Regions from separate parts of the Paenibacillus sp. JNU01 genome, predicted to be linked through region 1. Evidence: predicted binding sites of a transcription regulator. Region 1 holds the regulator's gene; the other holds the start of a gene.
What was found. The regulator CtsR, encoded in region 1, represses protease genes until heat stress. The targets are predictions, from matches to a motif close to ATGGTCAATAAAGGTCAAACA.
Positions count from the first base shown of each region.

Region 2: clpP (ATP-dependent Clp endopeptidase proteolytic subunit ClpP) is a predicted target of CtsR. The motif match lies at 2,989-3,009, and genes of this name have one in related genera.

Region 1 covers NZ_CP169723.1:3,185,938-3,197,491, forward strand. Annotated here, with positions in the region: gene NLBNIHML_RS13980 (ATP-dependent Clp protease ATP-binding subunit) at 1-454, opposite strand, end outside; gene mcsB (protein-arginine kinase McsB) at 637-1,707, opposite strand; gene mcsA (protein-arginine kinase activator protein McsA) at 1,736-2,260, opposite strand; gene NLBNIHML_RS13995 (CtsR family transcriptional regulator) at 2,292-2,753, opposite strand; gene NLBNIHML_RS14000 (GNAT family N-acetyltransferase) at 3,223-4,398, opposite strand; rRNA gene rrf (5S ribosomal RNA) at 4,576-4,692, opposite strand; rRNA gene NLBNIHML_RS14010 (23S ribosomal RNA) at 4,836-7,761, opposite strand; tRNA gene NLBNIHML_RS14015 (tRNA-Ala) at 7,977-8,052, opposite strand; rRNA gene NLBNIHML_RS14020 (16S ribosomal RNA) at 8,160-9,711, opposite strand; gene NLBNIHML_RS14025 (molybdopterin-dependent oxidoreductase) at 10,435-11,554, shown strand, end outside.
Region 2 covers NZ_CP169723.1:4,197,976-4,209,529, reverse strand. Annotated here, with positions in the region: gene NLBNIHML_RS18330 (phosphoglycerate kinase) at 1-129, opposite strand, end outside; gene gap (type I glyceraldehyde-3-phosphate dehydrogenase) at 281-1,288, opposite strand; gene NLBNIHML_RS18320 (sugar-binding transcriptional regulator) at 1,395-2,420, opposite strand; tRNA gene NLBNIHML_RS18315 (tRNA-Arg) at 2,847-2,921, shown strand; gene clpP (ATP-dependent Clp endopeptidase proteolytic subunit ClpP) at 3,098-3,694, shown strand; gene NLBNIHML_RS18305 (stalk domain-containing protein) at 3,930-5,027, opposite strand; gene NLBNIHML_RS18300 (SIMPL domain-containing protein) at 5,414-6,166, opposite strand; gene NLBNIHML_RS18295 (HPr family phosphocarrier protein) at 6,323-6,592, opposite strand; gene whiA (DNA-binding protein WhiA) at 6,848-7,786, opposite strand; gene NLBNIHML_RS18285 (gluconeogenesis factor YvcK family protein) at 7,793-8,779, opposite strand; gene rapZ (RNase adapter RapZ) at 8,793-9,692, opposite strand; gene NLBNIHML_RS18275 (ROK family glucokinase) at 9,744-10,694, opposite strand; gene NLBNIHML_RS18270 (AI-2E family transporter) at 11,145-11,554, opposite strand, start outside.

The DNA of each region.
Region 1 (11,554 bases):
TATGGCTGGATACAGCTTCACTGCTGCCAAGCAACTGTAACACTTGTTGACGTGCTTTGTTCAGGCTGATACCCAGGTTATTGAGCACACGTGCTGCAACACCCTCGCCTTCACGAATCAATCCGAGCAGGATATGCTCTGTGCCTACATAGGTATGGCCCAATTTACGAGCTTCATCCATAGACAACTCAATTACTTTTTTCGCACGTGGCGTATATGCAATGTTGGTAGGCTGCTCTTGGCCACGGCCAATCAGCGTTTCTACTTCATCCTGAATTTTTTCCAATCCGAGTCCCAGGCCGATCAGTGCTTTGGCTGCGATGCCTTCGCCTTCACGAATGAGGCCGAGCAAAATATGCTCAGTACCGATGTTATTATGACCGAGACGGACAGCTTCTTCCTGCGCGAGTGCGAGCACCTTTTGGGCCCGTTCCGTAAATCTTCCAAACATCATATCTCCTGCACCTCCATGGTTTTGGATAAAACGAGGCGTTTCAAAACATCCCCGTCGTATTCTTCATATCATTTTTGTTTGCAGCCGTGCTGCGAATAAAGTCATTCGGCATCGTACATGCCTTATTATATAAAAGCCGCAATGCGGCATGAAACCATAATTCAATACAATATCAGAGTAAGCTAGGACTGCTTCGCTGCATTGATCGTATCACGAATCAACTGAGCTCGATAGATGTCACGCTCATCTGTGCGCATATCTTCCCCGAATGTTTTCTGCAAAAATCCCGGCTGTGTCATCACATTCAACTCATTCATGACCGTGATCGACAGTCCATCCAACAAGCCGAGATCCACGCCAAGGCGTACATCCGATAAGCGCTGTGCTGCTTCCTTGGAATCAACAATAGCTGCATGAGACAATATGCCGTAAGAACGCATGACACGATCCGTAATTCGAAGTCTGGAGTCGGTAATTAACCGCTCTCTGGCTGTACGTTCATGACCAATCATCTGTAACACAACACCATGCAGGTTCTCGATGACTTCCTGTTCGGTCTGTCCCAGTGTAATCTGATTCGAGATCTGGAACAGGTTACCCATAGCTTCGCTGCCTTCACCGTATATGCCTCTTACAGTCAATCCCACTTGGGAAACTGCGGTTAAAATACGGCCAATCTGCTGCGTCATCACCAGGGCAGGCAGGTGCATCATGACAGATGCTCTGACACCTGTACCTACATTCGTAGGACAACTGGTTAAGTATCCTCTGCGATCATCAAAAGCATAATCCACGTGCGCTTCAAAAGCATCATCTATTGCGGAAGCTTTCTCCCAGGCTTCTTTCACCTGGAACCCCGGATAGAGGCACTGGATACGAAGATGATCCTCTTCATTAATCATAATACTGACAGACTCATCCTCACTGAGAATAACCGCACCATGTCTGGATTCATTCGCAAGACTTGGACTGATGAGATGTTTCTCCACCAGCACCCGTTTGTCGAGTTCGTCAATATCGATTAGATCCAAAGTATGAAAATCCCCAAAGGCATGAACATCGTCGTATTGAAGTACTTCGCTCAGCTTATTCAGTACCTCTTCCGATTGCTCATTGGAAGCCAGCATCGGAAACGGAACATGCTGAAGGTTGCGCGCAATCCGGACACGGCTGCTTATGACAATTTCGGAATCAGCCGCATCACTGCGCATCCAGTCGCTGAGCGCCTTCTCTGTAAAGCGCAGATTAGGCATTACGCATCCCTCCTACTCATGACAAACTTTACTCCTGAGCTATTCCTTTTTCAAGTTCTCGAATCTGGTCACGGATCTGAGCCGCCTCTTCAAATTCCTCTTGGGCGATGCTCTCTTGGAGCTCACGCTTGAGATCAGCAATTTGACGTTTCACCTTGATGCGACCACCAGCTCGTGCAGGTACTTTACCTACATGGGACGTACTACCATGAACCCGCTTGAACAAAGGGTCCAGACGGCTGTCAAAATATTTATAACATGAACTGCAGCCAAATCGGCCTATCTTACTGAATTGTGCGTACGTCATACCGCACTCTTCACACTGAAGTGCCTTTGCAGGTGGTGTTCCTGCCGATCCACTTTTGCCGGCTGGATCAAAATCAAGTAACCCGGACAACAAGTTGTGAATGGAAAATCCACCTGCTGTTCCAGGAATCATTTCCCCTTTTTCACGGGCACATGACTCACAAATATGGAATTCCGTCTTCTCTCCATTTACGATCTTCGTAAAATGCAGTGTCGCCGGACGTTTATTGCATTCTTGGCACAGCATAATGATGTACCTCCTTTGACCCCGATAGTTTTCATTTACCGAGCAAAGATATTAGCATCGCCTTTAACATTCTGGCACGAATTTGATCCCGGTAAGGAAGTTTGACCAATATAACCTCTCTAGATACAGCAGCTCGCATCAACCCAGCTTCACGCTTGCTCAAGAAACGTGCTTCTTCCAATTGATAAATCAAACCTTCGGCAGCTGTCTGCCCGATCTCATCACCAATACTATGGTGCAAATGGTTATGCAGAGCTGATTGGGCTGGTAATTCAATGCGCTGTATGCGAACATAACCACCACCGCCGCGTTTACTCTCTACCAGGTATCCCTTCTCGAGTGTAAAACGTGTGCTGATGACATAATTGATCTGGGAAGGTACACATGAGAATTGATCTGCCAGATCATTACGCTGAATTTCAACCATTCCTTCGGGACTTTCATGCAAAATACTCTTCAGATATCGTTCGATAATATCAGAGATATTACGCATCCAATCATCCTCCACTGTCTGAAACGTTAAGTCAATAAGGACCCACACGCCCCCACAGAGTACACCTTCTCTACCCATTTAACCAATCAGGGAAACAGCGAATCTTGCTTCCACAGGAGTCAACAGGAGAGCGAAGGAAGCACGAAGGTCCTTTAATATTCCCTTGATCCTCCGATGAGATGAATCACGTATAGTGGCGATCATGCATCAGATTGTAGAAAGAAAGCTACTTAAGTATTAAACCTTTAGTTGACTTTGACTTTCTTTGACTTTATATACATTATAGCATATTTTGTGGGTTTGCCAAGTGGGGTCACTATTCATTTTTTACGATTTTACACGAAATATTCCCCAGACACAAAAAAACCTCTCCAAAATTGCTGGAGAAGTCCTTTTGTCTTTCAATTACGCCTTATTTCTACATAAGCTAATCCAGTTAAATCGAGTAATCGAGTAGTGGAAGTAGTCATCAGAAGAAATCGAGTAAATAGGTTTCTCGTTCAGGAATCGCTTGTTCCAAAGCCTTGATTGCTGTGTTCGGTCCGTGAATTCTTCCCATTCGTGCCATTTCTGTTGGTCTTCGATATCCCATCAGCACCGCAGTAAGGGCTTGAATATCTACCTTAATAGTCTGATCATCAGTAACTGGCTCCGAAGTTTTCCATATGGATGCTGTTCCATTCATTGCTACGTTCAATTGCCATACTCCTTCATTCCACGGAGCGTGGGAATCCTCTACCTGTAGAACAATCTGAACTGGTGAGTCCTGACTTGCAAATGGATATTGAGATATAAACTGCTCCACACTAACAATACGCGCCATAAAATAAGGTACGATCTCCTGCTGAATCCGTGGATTATCCAACTGGAAAGCAAGCGTATCACTGGCAGGTGCCTGTAATGTAACTTCCTGGATCATGGAATCATGGTTAGCAATAAAGGTCCATAGTCCTTGCCTAGCCTCTTCATTTAGATAGATAATCTCTTTAATGGCAAACTTATTTTCCTTAACCTCATATAAAAGATAACCTTGTGCTGCATTAGCTTCATCGTAATATACAGCCTTTTGGCTGCTTCCATTAACCAGAACTGAATTCTCCCACCTTGCATCGTCCCGAACCAGCGTTCCGTTATAGCATTCAGCATAAGCACTGTATACTTCCTTTAATACACTGAGGCCCGGATCCCCACGCCGAATTGTTCCAGGTGTCGCTTTTTTCAGAGGCAAATGAGCTGTAGGTACTTTATACCGTTTAAATTCAACATACGTCTCCCATCCATACTTTCGATAGAAACCAAAAGAGAATGGATGCAAGAACGATATACTTTGTTTGTTTCGATTCATTTCTTCCAACGCATGCTTGAGCAGACCCGCTACCCAGCCTTTGCGTCTATACTCTGGCCAGGTGGCTACACCCGCAATACCGCCCATCTCGAACGATCTACCATGAATATAGGTTTGAAAAGGAATAATGTGAAGTTTGGCTCCTAACTGCCCGTCCTCATATACACCCCATATATCCTGTGACGAAAATTGACTCCGCCGTTTTTCTTTTTGTTCTTCACTCATTACTACTTGAAAAGCATATTCGGAGAGTGCCATCGCCGGTTCAAAATCATCTACCGTCAATTTTTGAATTTCCATGTCGTCCTACACCCCATTCACTAGAGTTGTTATCAATCCATGATGGCCTGATATCTGATATATGTACCCCTTTGAGTGTGTCAGAGGATTCCTATAAAGTCAAATAAGAGATGCTTGCGCATCCCTTAAAATAAACAAATAAAAACCACCACCGAATAACATCGGCAGTGGTTCTTCGCTTGGCGGCGTCCTACTCTCCCAGGACCCTGCGGTCCAAGTACCATCGGCGCTAGAGGGCTTAACGGTCGTGTTCGGGATGGGTACGTGTGGAACCCCTCCGCCATCGCCACCAAACGCGATTTGTCGAAGCATAGCTTCTTGAAATCAGATATGGAACTGAAAATCATACACACATTCTGTGATGTACCAATTTTCATTTCAGAGATCGTTCTCTGAAAACTAGATTCGAAACGAAACATGCGAATTACAACTTGCTATTGGATAAGCCCTCGACCGATTAGTACTGGTCAGCTCCATGCATTGCTGCACTTCCACCCCCAGCCTATCTACCTCGTCGTCTTCAAGGGGTCTTACATACTGGGAAATCTCATCTTGAGGGGGGCTTCACGCTTAGATGCTTTCAGCGTTTATCCCGTCCGTACATAGCTACCCAGCGGTGCTCCTGGCGGAACAACTGGTACACCAGCGGTACGTCCATCCCGGTCCTCTCGTACTAAGGACAGCTCCTCTCAAATTTCCTACGCCCACGACAGATAGGGACCGAACTGTCTCACGACGTTCTGAACCCAGCTCGCGTACCGCTTTAATGGGCGAACAGCCCAACCCTTGGGACCTACTTCAGCCCCAGGATGCGATGAGCCGACATCGAGGTGCCAAACCTCCCCGTCGATGTGGACTCTTGGGGGAGATAAGCCTGTTATCCCCAGGGTAGCTTTTATCCGTTGAGCGATGGCCCTTCCATGCGGTACCACCGGATCACTAAGCCCGACTTTCGTCCCTGCTCGACTTGTAGGTCTCGCAGTCAAGCTCCCTTATGCCTTTGCACTCTTCGAATGATTTCCAACCATTCTGAGGGAACCTTTGGGCGCCTCCGTTACTCTTTAGGAGGCGACCGCCCCAGTCAAACTGCCCACCTGACACTGTCCCCGCACCGGATTACGGTACCAGGTTAGAACCTAGATACGATCAGGGTGGTATCCCAACGTTGCCTCCACACAAGCTGGCGCTCATGTCTCTCAGGCTCCCACCTATCCTGTACAGATCGTACCCAAATTCAATATCAAGCTGCAGTAAAGCTCCATGGGGTCTTTCCGTCTTGTCGCGGGTAACCTGCATCTTCACAGGTATTAAAATTTCACCGGATCTCTCGTTGAGACAGCGCCCAAGTCGTTACGCCATTCGTGCGGGTCAGAATTTACCTGACAAGGAATTTCGCTACCTTAGGACCGTTATAGTTACGGCCGCCGTTTACTGGGGCTTCGGTTCACAGCTTCGGATTGCTCCTAACCACTCCCCTTAACCTTCCAGCACCGGGCAGGCGTCAGCCCGTATACTTCGCCTTACGGCTTCGCACAGACCTGTGTTTTTGCTAAACAGTCGCTTGGGCCTTTTCACTGCGGCCCCCTCGTGCTATTCACACTACCGGGGCACCCCTTCTCCCGAAGTTACGGGGTCATTTTGCCGAGTTCCTTAACGAGAGTTCTTCCGCGCGCCTTAGAATACTCTTCTCGCCTACCTGTGTCGGTTTGCGGTACGGGCACCTTCACCTGGCTAGAGGCTTTTCTTGGCAGTGTGAGATCATGACCTTCGCTACTACAATTTTCGCTCCCCATCACAGCTCAGCCTTAATGATGTGCGGATTTGCCTACACATCAGCCTTACTGCTTAGACGGACATCCATCAGTCCGCGTCACTACCCTACTGCGTCCCCCCATTGCTCATAACGGCTTACGGTGGTACAGGAATTTCGACCTGTTGTCCTTCGACTACGCCTTTCGGCCTCGCCTTAGGTCCCGACTTACCCTGAGCGGACGAGCCTTCCTCAGGAACCCTTAGGCTTTCGGCGGATCAGATTCTCACTGATCTTTTCGTTACTCATACCGGCATTCTCACTTGTATAATGTCCAGCGCTCCTTACGGTACACCTTCAACCCTTATACAACGCTCCCCTACCCCTGATGCAAGCATCAAGCCATAGCTTCGGTGGTGTGTTTAGCCCCGTTACATTTTCGGCGCAGAGTCACTCGACCAGTGAGCTATTACGCACTCTTTCAATGGTGGCTGCTTCTAAGCCAACATCCTGGTTGTCTGTGCAACTCCACATCCTTTCCCACTTAACACACACTTGGGGACCTTAGCTGATGGTCTGGGCTGTTTCCCTTTTGACAATGGATCTTAGCACTCACTGTCTGACTCCCGGAAGTAAGTCTATGGCATTCGGAGTTTGACTGAGCTTGGTAACCCTTGCGGGCCCCGCACCCAATCAGTGCTCTACCTCCACGACTCTGTTTTCCGAGGCTAGCCCTAAAGCTATTTCGGGGAGAACCAGCTATCTCCGAGTTCGATTGGAATTTCTCCGCTACCCCCACCTCATCCCCGCACTTTTCAACGTGCGTGGGTTCGGGCCTCCAGTGCGTGTTACCGCACCTTCACCCTGGACAGGGGTAGATCACCCGGTTTCGGGTCTACGTCCACGTACTACATCGCCCTATTCAGACTCGCTTTCGCTGCGGCTCCGGCTCTTCACCTTAACCTTGCACGGGAACGTAACTCGCCGGTTCATTCTACAAAAGGCACGCCATCACCCCTAAAACGGGCTCTGACTTTTTGTAAGCACACGGTTTCAGGTTCTATTTCACTCCCCTTCCGGGGTGCTTTTCACCTTTCCCTCACGGTACTGCTTCACTATCGGTCGCTAGGAAGTATTTAGCCTTGGCAGATGGTCCTGCCGGATTCATACGGGGTTTCACGTGCCCCGCACTACTCGGGATCCGTCTCGGAGAGAATCAACTTTCAATTACAGGGCTTTTACCTTCTTTGGCGGGCCTTTCCAGACCTCTTCGTTTAACTGACTCCTTTGTAACTCCATGTGAGACGTCCCACAACCCCAAAGAGCAAGCTCTCTGGTTTGGGCTTCTCCGCGTTCGCTCGCCGCTACTGACGGAATCACTATTGTTTTCTCTTCCTCAGGGTACTTAGATGTTTCAGTTCCCCTGGTATGCCTCTACATAACCTATGTATTCAGTTATGAGTAACTGGAAATTACCCCAGCTGGGTTTCCCCATTCGGACACCCCCGGATCAAAGCTTGCTTACAGCTCCCCGAGGCAGTTTCGTTGTTCGCCACGTCCTTCATCGGCTCCTAGCGCCTAGGCATCCTCCGTGTGCTCTTAGTAGCTTAACCAAATTGCTCCGGTTTCGATCGCTCGCTTCCCTTGTTTTGGACTGCGTCCAAAGCCAAAAGTCGCTCCCACTCGATACCATCGCAACAGCAATTAACTACCGTTTTTATTAAAACTTGTTATACACAAGTTCAGCTAAAAAGGAATGTTCTAATTCGCATTTACTTTCGTTTCGATATCTAGTTTTCAAAGAACAAGCCAAATAGATGAAATTGTTTGGTGGAGCCAAGCGGGATCGAACCGCTGACCTCCTGCTTGCAAGGCAGGCGCTCTCCCAGCTGAGCTATGGCCCCTCAAATTCCATCAAAACTGAACAAATGGATAAGTAACTGTGTTGCTGTTGCAGGTTCTAAGAACCTGCATATTTGAATGTTTCCGCTCGGGAAACGATTCTCCATAGAAAGGAGGTGATCCAGCCGCACCTTCCGATACGGCTACCTTGTTACGACTTCACCCCAATCATCTATCCCACCTTCGGCGGCTGGCTCCTTGCGGTTACCCCACCGACTTCGGGTGTTATAAACTCTCGTGGTGTGACGGGCGGTGTGTACAAGACCCGGGAACGTATTCACCGCGGCATGCTGATCCGCGATTACTAGCAATTCCGACTTCATGCAGGCGAGTTGCAGCCTGCAATCCGAACTGAGACCGGCTTTTTAGGATTCGTTCCACCTCGCGGCTTCACAGCCCGTTGTACCGGCCATTGTAGTACGTGTGTAGCCCAGGTCATAAGGGGCATGATGATTTGACGTCATCCCCACCTTCCTCCGGTTTGTCACCGGCAGTCACCTTAGAGTGCCCATCCGAAATGCTGGCAACTAAGATCAAGGGTTGCGCTCGTTGCGGGACTTAACCCAACATCTCACGACACGAGCTGACGACAACCATGCACCACCTGTCTCCTCTGTCCCGAAGGAAAGATACATCTCTGCATCGATCAGAGGGATGTCAAGACCTGGTAAGGTTCTTCGCGTTGCTTCGAATTAAACCACATACTCCACTGCTTGTGCGGGTCCCCGTCAATTCCTTTGAGTTTCAGTCTTGCGACCGTACTCCCCAGGCGGAGTGCTTAATGTGTTAACTTCGGCACCAAGGGTATCGAAACCCCTAACACCTAGCACTCATCGTTTACGGCGTGGACTACCAGGGTATCTAATCCTGTTTGCTCCCCACGCTTTCGCGCCTCAGCGTCAGTTACAGCCCAGAGAGTCGCCTTCGCCACTGGTGTTCCTCCACATATCTACGCATTTCACCGCTACACGTGGAATTCCACTCTCCTCTTCTGCACTCAAGTCACCCAGTTTCCAGTGCGATCCGGGGTTGAGCCCCGGGATTAAACACCAGACTTAAATGACCGCCTGCGCGCGCTTTACGCCCAATAATTCCGGACAACGCTTGCCCCCTACGTATTACCGCGGCTGCTGGCACGTAGTTAGCCGGGGCTTTCTTCTCAGGTACCGTCACCTTGAGAGCAGTTACTCTCCCAAGCGTTCTTCCCTGGCAACAGAGCTTTACGATCCGAAAACCTTCATCACTCACGCGGCATTGCTCCGTCAGGCTTTCGCCCATTGCGGAAGATTCCCTACTGCTGCCTCCCGTAGGAGTCTGGGCCGTGTCTCAGTCCCAGTGTGGCCGATCACCCTCTCAGGTCGGCTACGCATCGTCGCCTTGGTGAGCCGTTACCCCACCAACTAGCTAATGCGCCGCAGGCCCATCCCCAAGTGACAGATTGCTCCGTCTTTCCAGTTTCCTTCAGGCGAAGGAAACAACTATTCGGTATTAGCTACCGTTTCCGGTAGTTGTCCCAAACTTGAGGGCAGGTTGCCTACGTGTTACTCACCCGTCCGCCGCTAAGCATCAAAGAAGCAAGCTTCTTATCAACTCCGCTCGACTTGCATGTATTAGGCATGCCGCCAGCGTTCGTCCTGAGCCAGGATCAAACTCTCCAATAAAGTATTGAAAAGAGCGATAAGCTCATTTTGAATCTGACGATTCATTGTGAATCAAAAGTTACTATCCATTTGTTCAGTTTTCAAGGAACTTGTATGTCCGTTTTTGTTGATGTTTGTCAACCGGACAGGAATCTTATCATATCATGTTAACTAACTTACTGTCAACACTTTGTTTTTGTCACCTTTCAAGTGATTATGACAATCATTCGTTTGAAGCGACAAGAAATAATATATCATGTCATGATTTATTTAGCAAGCATTTTTTATCAACCATCTATTATCATAAAATCTTCTTAAACGGCACCGTGCTTCCAACCTATATGCGACACATTAACACAATATCTGAAACAAAGATGGAGATTTTAGAAAGGCTGCTCTATATCTAATGAAACGATCATTTCTATATACATTGTATACTTCTATAACCACGAATAATAAGGATCTAAATAAAGATTAGCTAGAGCCCCAATCGGTATAACGCCCTTGCCCTCCTGTTGGTTTGAAGAAAGTGATCCAAAAACTCTATAATAAGGTATATAGATATAGGGATAGGACAGGTAAGCAATTAAATGTAACTCTTCATGTGGTGTGGTTAATTCCTAAACATACGTTAACTGTCTCATACGAACTTTCAACTCAGATATCGCACTCCATTCACAACTGGCTATTACATAACCAATTTCTGAATAAACTCATTACTAAATCTATATGGGGTGATCACACTTGAAACAATGGCTGAAGAATAGACGCAAAGGTTACGGCAAAAAGTTGGTTTCCATCCATGCTTGGAATGCCTGGATTGTTGTAATCCTTGCTATATCAGGTCTTATGTTAGTTGGAGGCTTTTGGCGTGAGATCCTTGGAATCGGGCGTGTATGGTTAAAATGGCTTCATATCATCGTTGGGCTAGCTATGCTGGCACCCGTCGTATATTACTTGATTTTGGCCGGAAAGCATTGGAAACAGCTTCGTAATAGACCTTGGCAAAGGGTGAACACCGTCTTTGTTCTTGCGCTGCTGGTAGGATGGCTACTCTCAGGTATAGTATTATGGCAGTTCAAGCTGGCTGGACCCCGATGGTCGAATGCTGCACTCTTGATCCATGACCTGCTGACTTGGGTGGGCTTACCTTATATTATCTATCACTCAATAACTCGGACCAAATGGTTAAAGGACCCTGCACGTCGTGCGGTTAAAACCAATACAACTTCAACACGAGCTCAAAATGCAGCTGATCCAGCTGATTCAATATTAGATGAAAAAGAAACTCCGGCTGCTATATATTCTTCCCAGTTTGATCGTAATCCCGAGAGAGATTCTCTCAAACCAGAGCAGCGACCTCAACCTGTGTATACACGCCGAGCTTTCATCCGTTCTGCCGTGGGGGTTGGTCTTGCTGTCACACTCGGACCTACTTTTATATCCTGGGTAGGACGCAATCTCAAAATTGATAACAGTATCGACAGTATGCTGGAGAACGATCCTAACCGTATGGTTCCTTTGCCACAACCGTTGTCTGCATCTTCACCTCCCATTGGAGGCGGAGCTGAAGGTCATTTCCGCGTATATACGGTTACGCCCATCCCGTCCTTCTCCAATGCTAACTGGTCTTTCCGTATTGATGGATTGGTTGAACGGGCACAGGTCTGGAACTGGGAACAGTTCGTGAAGCTCGCGCGTACCGTACAGGTTAGTGATTTCCACTGTGTAACAGGATGGTCTGTGTATAAAAATACCTGGGAAGGGATTTCACTTGCACAGCTTTTGAAGCAAGCCGGGGTCAAACCCGAGGCTCATAGTGTGAAGTTTTATTCCGGTGATGGTGTGTATACAGATGCGATTA
Region 2 (11,554 bases), 1.0 Mb from region 1:
TGTAGGAAGCGTTGCACGAATACGTTTGTCATCTGTAATTTTACCATCTTCGAGCGGCACATTGAAATCTACACGGACAAAAGCCCGTTTTCCTGTCAATTCGATATCGCGTACACTTTTTTTGTTCATCTGTATTTCCTCCGCACCCATGTATTTGGTGGACCGATCAAGGGCTGAAATCCCTTGTCAATCCTGGTGTTTTTGAGAAATTTGCAAAATATTGATATATAAAGAGCGGAAACAATATAGCATCTGTTTCCGCTCTATGTTATTGCAGATATTACTTAATCATTTTTGCAAAGTGCTCCAAAGTGCGAACCAATTGTGCAGTGTAGGACATTTCATTGTCATACCAAGCTACAGTTTTAACCAATTGTTGGTCGCCAACAGTCAGAACTTTAGTTTGAGTTGCATCAAACAGGGAACCGAAAGTGATACCTTGGATGTCGGAAGATACGATTTCGTCTTCAGTGTATCCGAAAGTTTGTGGGTCGGAAGCTTCTTTCATTACTGCGTTAACTTCTTCAGCAGTAACTTTTTTACCCAGAACAGTTACGAGCTCAGTCAGGGAACCAGTAGCTACTGGTACACGTTGAGCTGCACCATCCAATTTGCCTTGCAGTTCTGGAATTACCAGACCGATTGCTTTAGCAGCACCCGTTGTGTTAGGGATGATGTTTTCAGCTGCTGCGCGAGCACGACGGAAGTCACCTTTAGGGTGTGGAGCATCCAATGTGTTTTGGTCGCCAGTGTAAGCGTGAATTGTAGTCATCAAACCTTGAACGATTCCGAATTTGTCTTGCAGTGTTTTTGCCATAGGTGCCAGGCAATTCGTTGTGCAAGATGCGCCGGAGATTACAGTTTCAGTACCGTCGAGGATTTCATGGTTTACGTTGTAAACGATGGTTTTCATGTCGCCAGTAGCTGGTGCGGAGATAACAACTTTCTTAGCTCCACCTTTCAAGTGTTTCTCAGCTGCTTCTTTCGTTGTGAAGAAACCAGTACATTCCAGAACGATATCTACGCCCAGGTCGCCCCAAGGAAGTTCTTCCGGGTTACGGTTAGCCAATACTTTAACTTCTTTGCCGTTCACTTTGAAGAAGCCATCGTGTACTTCAACATCGCCATCGAAGCGACCTTGAGTTGTATCATATTTGAGCAAATGAGCCAGCATTTTAGCGTCAGTCAAGTCGTTGATTGCTACTACTTCAATGCCCTCTACATTTTGAATACGGCGGAATGCCAAGCGTCCAATACGTCCAAAACCGTTAATACCTACTTTAATCATGAGTAAGTTCCTCCCAAGTTTTGATTAATTTTTTATGAAACTTATATATTCAAGACAGACGGTGAAGTCCGTCAAGACAACAATAGTTGTGTTGCAGAGTAAAACCTTATTCCATTTCAGCAACGATGACTTCGGCAGCTGCCTCATCAATAATCAGAATATCTTCCTGACCAAATCGCAACACGGAATGTATAGCAGCAGCTTTGCTTTTGCCACCTGCGATTCCAATCACAACATCGGTTCGTTCAATATCCTGTAGTCGCATCCCAAGTGTAAGCATGGTATGTACCACCTTACCCTGATCGTTAAAGTAATAACCGAAAGATTCAGATACCGCTCCCTGCTCCTGAAGTTCATCTATGATCTCCGTCGCAAGTTTACGTCTTGTCGCCATCTCCACGGCATCACCAATTCCATGAATAACAATCCGCGATTTTCGAATCAGCTGCAGAATCTCCTGAACACTGGGGTCCTGGATTAATGATTCATAGGCATGATCACTAAGCAAATCCGGTACATGCAGGAGTTTATATTGCGCTCCTACCCGTTTTGCCATCGTGGATGCAATCGTATTTGCCTGAATTTCAAGGCTTTCTCCAAGTCCGCCGCGTGCCGGTACGAACCAGACACCTTTGAGCGATGTTGGCGGAGTCAGTTGCTCTGCGACTTCGGCCGTTGTTGATCCGCCAGTAACGGCGACAACGTCGTTGTCACTCATGATATTGCCGAGAGCCTTCGCTCCGGCTCTGCCCAGTTCCCTTTTGGCAAATGGAGATACGTCCGAATCACCAGGAACCACAACTACCTTTTGCAGACCGTAGGCTTGCTTGATGCGCTCTTCCAGCTCGGATAATCCGAACAACTCTTTGGCTACGGGCTCTAACTGCTGCAGCAAATCATACCCTGCCTCGCTGATCTTCATTCCTGCACTGTCAATTTCAATAAGTCCCTGAGCCTTTAACAGATCGGTCTCAGCCCTCAGAACCCGCTCGGTCATCTGCATGGAATTAGCTAACGTTCTCCGTCCGATCACATCCGATAACATGATCTGCTGCAGAATCGTATACCTCTTTTTCAAGACATCCATGAGATCAGGCAGAAGCTGCTTTTGTACTTCTAAAATCGTTCGCATGCTTTCCACTCCCGCAAGTTCTCGTTCCAAGCTCTCTTTCGTGGCCCTAAAACGTCCCGGGTTAACTTTTTAAGTCCCACGTCTATTCTACCTAAAACTGACGTGACATGCAAGTGTTTCAACGTGTTATTTCGACACACATTCAGCGATTGTACGCGCCTATTTTCACAATCCTAGACTTCCATGATCAAGGACTAGCTCACGCATACCATATATAGAAGAAACAAATGAATTCCATCTACATATCGCTCAGAATACATTTCATCGGGCATGTCCAAAACCTCTAATAGCATTTACTTAAATGCACTCTTTATCCACTCTTCTTCATCATGATCATTTTTAGGTTAATCCAAACCAATACACATCACGAATTGCTTGCAATTAAATATTTCATGAGCTATAATCATTATTGCTGTCACATAATGTGCGCCCGTGGTCCAATGGATATGACGTAGGCCTCCGAAGCCTGAGATCCAAGTTCGATTCTTGGCGGGCGCGCCACTTTTATTTAACAGCTCATAACCCTTTTAACCAATGAAACCGGAAAGGTTTCTTTTTTTTGCAAGTTAGTTTGACTTTCTTTGACTTTTTGTTTGGAATTGTTTATTATGTGGGTAATACGGTAACAGTTTAAATATAAGCACCAATAACATTTACATTCCGAGGAGGTTTTTCACGTGAGTTTTATTCCAATGGTCGTTGAACAGAGCAACCGGGGTGAGCGCGCCTATGACATCTACTCCAGATTGCTGAAGGATCGTATTATTTTCCTTGGTAGCGATGTTAATGATGTAGTGGCTAATGCCATTATGGCACAGATGTTGTTCCTGGCTGCGGAAGATCCGGAGAAAGACATTCACTTATACATCAACAGCCCAGGCGGATCGATTACAGCCGGTATGGCCATTTACGATACAATGCAATTCATCAAACCGGATGTATCTACCATCTGTGTAGGTATGGCGGCTTCCATGGGTGCATTCTTGCTGAATGCTGGTGCAAAAGGGAAACGTTTTGCGTTGCCTAACAGTGAAATCATGATTCACCAACCGCTTGGTGGTGCTCAAGGTCAAGCTTCGGACATCGAAATCCGTGCTCGCCGCATCCTGAAAATGCGTGATACCTTGAACCGCATCATCTCTGAGCGTTCAGGTCAACCACTGGAGCGGATCGAGAAAGATACAGATCGTGACTACTTCATGAGTGCTGCTGAAGCTGCCGATTACGGTATCATTGATAAAGTTATTGAAAACGTGGGTTCTCAAGGCATCTAATATGCTGCCTGGAGACTAGCGGTAACTTCACAGGGCGGGCTTCACCGATATATAGGTGAGCCCGCCCTGTGCTATTTCCAACTAAACAGGCAAATATCACACCCGTTAGTGGAGTGCGTTGCCTGGATAAACAAGAATCCCCCGTCAAAGCAGGATGACGGGGGATTCTTGTTATTATTTTTCATGAGAAGAATGTGATATAAGTGCTTTTGCTTAAAAGTTACCCTACGCGAACTTACTTGTCTGATGTTACGTTGCTAAACGGCTCTGTGCCCTTAGGCAGAACTTCCTTGTAAGTGAACTTCATTTCAGGGAAACCTTCCGCGTACGCTGTATATTCATACAACTGGAAGAACACAACTACGCCCGTTGGTGTCACATAGAAATCCTGGTCTTTATTTAACCCTTTGTAGCCTTCCAGGTATCCACCGCGGGCTTTCAGTTGCTCGCCCACTTTTTTACCCAACGTCTCGCGCATGGTTTTGTTATTTTGCAGCACATCATCTAACGTAAGCTCCTTGCCTGTGTCCAGTGCAAAGGTGTGTCCCGTACGGGTTGTCATGCCGTGTGCTCCTGCATAGTCCTCATAACGTTGAGTGATCAAACCTAGCACGCCGTTCTCATTGTAGGTCACGACATACGAAGTTTCAAATGCATATGGACGTTTTGCGGTTGCCCCGCCGAATTCAGTGGTTTGTTTTTTGAAAGCAGCAACAGCCGTATCCACTTCATCTTTGAGCACTTTGTTGATGGCCGCTTCAGCTTCTTTGCTGGCAAGTCCACTCACCTGCGGATATTGTACATCCACCTCCGCATTCTTCACAGTCACGTTTACTTTTGTCGATTTTACCTGCACATTATTTTGCTTCACTTTGCTGAGTGTCAACGTTTTGGTTTTGCCATCCCAATTTCCCTGTACACCCAGATAATCTCGCATTGCCGAGAATGGAATATATAATCGACCCTGAATCAATTTTGCTTCCACCTGAGGGTAATACCCGTTAATATAGACGTTTGGTTGTCCATCCATCAGGCTAACGGTCATCGCATTGTTGGCTGCTGTTACCGTATATGACTTCGTTTTAGCATCATATTTCAACGTTCCACCCGCTACATCTTTGACTGCTGTCAGCGAGACCCAAGTCGATCCACCTTGAAGAAGTCCTTTTTGAGTCAGTGTTTTCCCACCCGATTTCAGCGTTACCTCAGCTGGGGTTGTCACTTTCGAGGATACAGAAGCCGCCTGTACCGAACTCTCCTGCCATACCGAACCACTACCTACAATAATTCCTGCTGCAAGCAACGCACTTGTCCATTTTTTCCATGATGTCATATATAAAACTCCTCTCTGAATTCACAATTAGGTATCATTGCGTATGTAATCCTGACCTGATCGCATATCTCATACGCTCACCTCTCTATTATAATTAACCCAATTTCGGAAAGGTTTACAGCTCGAGTTACAATGTTGATGAATATCAGGCGGAAAATATAAGGGGATATGACCTTTTTGTCACGAACAACTATACAAAAAAGATACCAACAAACAACATTTCACGTTGCTTGAGAAAGGTACACTTCTATCAAACTTCATCAAAGTTTGCTTTTCCAACAAAAAAAGACTCTGTCCTCAGGACAAAGTCTTTGTCATCATTTCGTTGTACCCATCAAGTGAAACTTGTAAAGGTTACTTGAGCTTATAGCCCGGTTCAATCTTGTTTATTTCATTTCATACGTGATATTCAGGATTGTGCTTACTTTAACCTGGCCTGTTTCAATCTCAGTGCCACCTGCTGTATCTGCTGCTTTGGACATCAATGACTCACTTGCATAGAACACAGGTACATTCGCATCGCCTTGGCTTACGGAAAGAACAGCACCCAGTTGACGTTTAACCGCTTTTGCAATGGCGCCAGCTTTCACATCTGCATTGGCAACAGCTTTCTCAATCACTTGGGACTCATAAGTTTCCGGATTTTCTACAGTAAAGCGCACGTTCTCAATATTGTTCGCACCCGCACCTGAAGCAGCATCAAGCAGTTCGCCGATCTTGTCCATCTGACGATACGTGACTGTCAGTGTATGATGCGCTGTGTATCCTTTAATTTGTTGTCCGTCTTTTTCGCTATACGTATAGTTGGGTTGTACAGAGAACTGACTGGTTTGAATGTCGTCTGCACTGATCTTCCACGTATTCTTCAGCAAGTTGGATACTTTTTGAACTTTGGCAGCATTCGCTTTTTGAGCAGATGCAGCTGTCTCTGCAGTACTGTTCACACCAATGGACAGATAAGCAATATCAGGCTTCACCTGAATCTCACCTTTACCCACGACATTAATCACATTCTGTTGTACGCCTTGAACCTCTGCAGCATAAGCATAGCTCCCTGGCGCAACCCAAGCGGTTCCTCCTACAAGCAACGTACTTGCCACCAGCACTGCACCAAACGGTTTCATCCATTGTTTACCCATCACGATAGCCTCCTTATGTGTTAACATCTCAAACTTTAATCGATTTGATACCTTAACAGACGGGACAAATTCCATAATGTTGCACTTGACGATAGCAAATACCTCAATAACGCAAAAAAGCCCCTTTCGGGACTTCTTCATTGGATTGATCATATCTTATTGGTTTTCGAGCTCTTCCTTGCTTACCAGACTAACTAAAGCGTTTACAGCCTGTTCGGCATCCGCGCCTTCTGCACTAATCTGGATTTCCGTACCTGTGCTAATCGCAAGGCTCATGATCCCCATAATACTTTTTGCATTAACTTTTTTGTCGTCCTTCTCGACGAACACTTCAGACGAGTACTTATTCGCTTCTTGAACGAACAGTGCCGCAGGTCTGGCATGGAGACCCGTTTTCAAACGGACAACTACCGGGTGCTTTGTCATGGAAACTTACCCCCTATTATGAAATCTGGACATTAAATACACAATTATATTTATACAACATTATACCATTAACCCGTGCAGGACACTAGAAGAAAAAACTAAGGGTCTTTTGTAGGACATTATCTTGCCCTATTTCATCTTTTGCAGAGCGCATCCAATGACCTAAGTGAGTTCTCCCAGATCCTTAACGGCTGACCTTCCCGACCGTTTCAGTTCAGTAGAAACAGCCGACCTTGTTACCTACCCTGCGACGTCTTAACCATAACGTTCTGTGCGCACTTTCTCAGCCAGCTCATCAATTTTACGAAGCCGATGGTTTACTCCAGACTTGCTAACTGTACCTTTAAGGAGTTCGCCCACTTCCTTCAAATTGATATCTGGATGAGCCAGTCGAACCTCAGCCACCTCGCGAAGTTTCTCAGGCAGTGACTCCAGACCAACTTCTTTTTGCAACAAACGGATATTATCGATTTGTCTTACAGCCGCTCCAATGGTTTTATTCAGGTTGGCAGTTTCACAATTGACAATCCGGTTAACGGAGTTACGCATGTCTCGCATAATCCGTACATCTTCAAACTTGAACAAGGCCTGATGAGCACCAATGATGCTGAGCAGCTCAATGATTTTCTCGCCTTCCTTAATGTATAGGATGAATCCTTTTTTCCGTTCTATACACCGGGCATTCAGATGAAATTCATTGGCGAGATCAACGAGTGCCTGACAGTGCTCCTCATACATGGACGCAATCTCCAGATGGTACGAGGAGCCTTCCGGATTATTAACCGATCCACCGGCCAGAAATGCACCGCGAAGATAGGCCCGTTTACAACAGTTCTGCTGAAACAACTCCGTATTAATCCCTGGTGTAAACAGAAAACCTTCCGATACAATATGAAGACTCTTGAGAATCTCCTGTACCATAGTTGGAATACGAACAATATATACATTGTTCTTTTTCAGCCGCATTTTTTTGCGGACCAGTAATTCCGTATGCACTTGAAAATGCTTTTTAAGCAGAGAGTATGCCCGTCTTGCAATGGCGGCATTCTCCGTCGAAATATCCAAGATCACTTTTTTATTCGATAACTGCACTGCACCAAGCATACGGATGAGGGCTGAAAGTTCCGCCTTTTCGCAGCACGGTTCGCTCTCGATCATGGTTAACTCTTTTTTGGTCTGTGCTGCAAACGACATGGGACTTCACCTCTTCCGTAACATCCAATTTTGTACCAGCTGGTAGATGTGATGACTTAACTTGTCGGCATCATGACGCAGATAAGTCTTGAACAGAACAAGGGTATCTGCAACCACCTGATAGCCGGCACTTTCGAGTACATTCATATCCAGTACAACCGGTTTTGCTCCTTTTTCCGCATACTTATTCTGCACTTGCAGCGGAATATCACCATTATTTACGATAACGTAGTCGAAGAGCTGATGACCTATATGCTCGTGTACCGCCTTAAGGTGGTCGCTTACCGTATAGTTATCCGTTTCTCCCGGCTGTGTCATAACATTACAGATAAACATCTTCACCGCATCAGCCTCTACCACAGCTTCTGCAAGCTTAGGTACAAGCAGATTGGGAAGGATGCTTGTATATAGGCTGCCTGGCCCGATCAGAATGGCGTCAGCTTGACGAATAGCCTCTACTGCCTCTGGCAACGGCTCCACGTGATCCGGTTCAAGGAAAACACGTTTGATGCGTCCGCCTGCCTCAGGGATTTTGGACTCACCTGTAATAATTGTGCCATCTTCCATCTCGGCATGCAACACAACGGCCTGCCCGGCTGCTGGCAATACCTCACCTCGAACGGCAAACACGCGGCTAAGCTCCCGCACTGCGGTCACAAAGTCGCCCGAAATATCCGTCATTGCAGCCAAAATCAAATTTCCCAAGCTGTGGCCTGCAAGCCCCGCGCCTGTATTGAAACGGTACTTCAACATATCTGAAAGCAATGGTTCTACATCAGCCAGTGCCGTAAGCACGTTGCGAATGTCGCCCGGAGGCGGCATCTGTAGCTCATTGCGCAGGATGCCTGAACTTCCACCGTCATCTGCTACTGTGACGATGGCCGTGATATCCAGCGGCTTTTCTTTCAAACCGCGTAACATCACGGATAATCCGGTTCCGCCGCCCATTACAACTATTCTCGGACGTTCTCTTCGTGGTCCGGCCTCTTTCATCCCTTCACCCTCTTCAATGACGGTCCCGGTCGGCGTCGCGATGGCTTACGGTGACAGCTTCTGTCTCGCTGCTTCCCAACATCTTGCCCAAATATTCCGATATCGCTACCGAACGATGCTTGCCTCCGGTACAGCCGATTCCAATAATAACCTGGCTTTTGCCTTCCTTCCGGTATTGCGGAATCAGGAAATGCAGCATATCCAGCAGCTTGGTCAGAAACGCCTGTGTCTCTGGCCACTTCATAACATATTCGTACACATCACTATTCTGTCCCGTATTCGGTCGTAAATGATCAATATAATGCGGATTCGGTAAAAAACGTACATCAAATACCAGATCAGCATCAATTGGAATGCCATATTTGAATCCGAACGACGTAATATTTACTGACAGCATTTGGCTTTCCAGATGAGAAAAGCGGGATATGATGCGTTCTTTCAGTTGGGCAGGCTTCATTGTACTTGTATTCAGTACCTGAGTAGCGGAGTTTTTGAGTTCCTCCAACATCTTGCGTTCCAGTCGGATGCCGTCCAGCGGCATGCCCTCAGGAGCCAGAGGATGTCTGCGCCTGCTTTCTTTATAACGCTGAACAAGCACAGAATCTGTAGCATCCAGGAATAAAATTTCGCAATGAATGGTAAAATGATCTTTAATATAGTTCAAAGACTCGGACAGAGCCGTAAAGAATTCACGCCCGCGCAGATCGATAACCAATGCAACCTTACCAATCTTGCCGTTTGACTGTTCAATTAGTTCCGCAAATTTTGGAATCAATACCGGTGGCAGATTATCCACACAGAAGAAACCCAGATCCTCCAGGCTTTGTACTGCAATGGTTTTACCTGCCCCGGACATGCCCGTAATGATAATGAGCGTGGCGCCTGTGCCTGGTGAGCCTTCACCTTCAAGCATAAATGTCCCCTCCTTATCATATTGCTGTCTTCATATATTGTTACGAGGTTACTAGGAACGCAAGAGAAGACCTGCCGCACCCACAATACCTGCATTATTCCCAAGTGTAGCTTCCAGAATCTGAACCCCATCTTGCAACGGTTCCGGTGTCAGCTTAGCAAATACGGTACGTATTTCATCGAACAAGAAATTGCCCGCTTTGGACACACCGCCACCAATGATGAACATCTCCGGGTTAATGACAGCCGCTACAGTCGCCATGGACTTGCCCAAGTAGAATGCTGCACGGTTTACAATACGCTGTGCTACTTCATCGCCTGCCTTAGCAGCATCGAATACTTCCTTGGCTGCAATCTTGTCGACGAGTGCCAGTGACGTATGATCACCACGTTCTACGGCATCCTTCGCCATACGGATAATACCCGTTGCAGACGATACCGTTTCTACACATCCCATTTTACCACAGCCGCACTTGATGGCCTCCAGATCAGGTACTACACTGATATGACCCAGCTCTCCCGCCATACCCGAGAAGCCTTGATAGATGTTACCATTCAAGATCAAGCCTCCGCCGACGCCTGTACCGAGTGTATAACATACACAATTGTCTACGCCTTTACCGGCTCCTGCCCATACTTCACCCAGTGCTGCCACGTTTGCATCGTTATCTATTTTGATTGGCTTGCCCAGACGTTCTTCCAGAATCGAACGAATGGCCACATTCCGAAATCCGATGTTAGGGGCATGAACGATAATTCCCTCGCGTACATTCGTGAAACCGGCCACTCCAGCACCCACACCCTCAAGCTGTTCCCAACTGTATGGTGATTCGGCTACGATATGTCGGACATACTTCTCGATGTTGGCGATGACCGTGTCTACGCCCTTATCCACTTCAGTCGGTCCTTCATACGTATGCATTAGCTGACCTTGTTCATCGCATATACCGACCTTGATTGCTGTTCCGCCGAGATCGACCCCAACGTAGATTTTCTCAGACATGCTGCAAGCCACCTTTATCTATCTAAAATAGTTTAAGTCCTACGTACCAACTATAATTGAAGGATACGCCTGGGTCAAGACGATAAGACCTCGGATACATCTTGCTTTGACAGGGTTGTGAACCACATCACATAGCATTTATGAATACGTATACAATCTCATCACCTTCATTTATGAACGCACGCTTTGTTCCTTCCTCGATAGCAGAGGAAGCCTCAACTCATGATATTGCATCTCCCCTCGTTCCATTCATAAAAGATGATCATCGTCCCCTCAACGCGGTGTCCCATTTCACTCCACTAACCACCAGTCATTCTCACGCAGAGGACCATTGAATGACGTCACAGCCAACACAAAAGCGCCTTCCACAGATACAGATGGAAGGCGCCTTACTTTTATAAAATCAATGTTTTTCAATTGGATTGCACTCAGCCGTTCTTCAGCTATACGTCACAACTTCGACTCCACACGTACCGGCTCTTCTGTCTTCTCCATCTTGTTCACATCCAGAATATCGAGCAGGAAGACAAAGATCGGAATACCAATGATCAGTCCCCAGATTCCCAGGAAGTGTTGCGACAGAATCAGTACGATAAAGGTGTAGAACATTGGCAATTTGGTCTTGTGCGCCATCAATTTTGGATTCAGGAAGTACGTCTCCAAAGCATGAATTACAATAATCATGATGATCACAATAATGCTTAATTTAAGTCCACCCATCTGATACCCAATCAGACAGAGCGGTACCAGCGAGATGATAACCCCCGCAACGGGCACCAGACTGAGCAGGAACACCAGAATGGTCAGCGCGAACAGATATGGGAAACCCAGAATCCATAAGCCCAGAATGGTCAGCACTG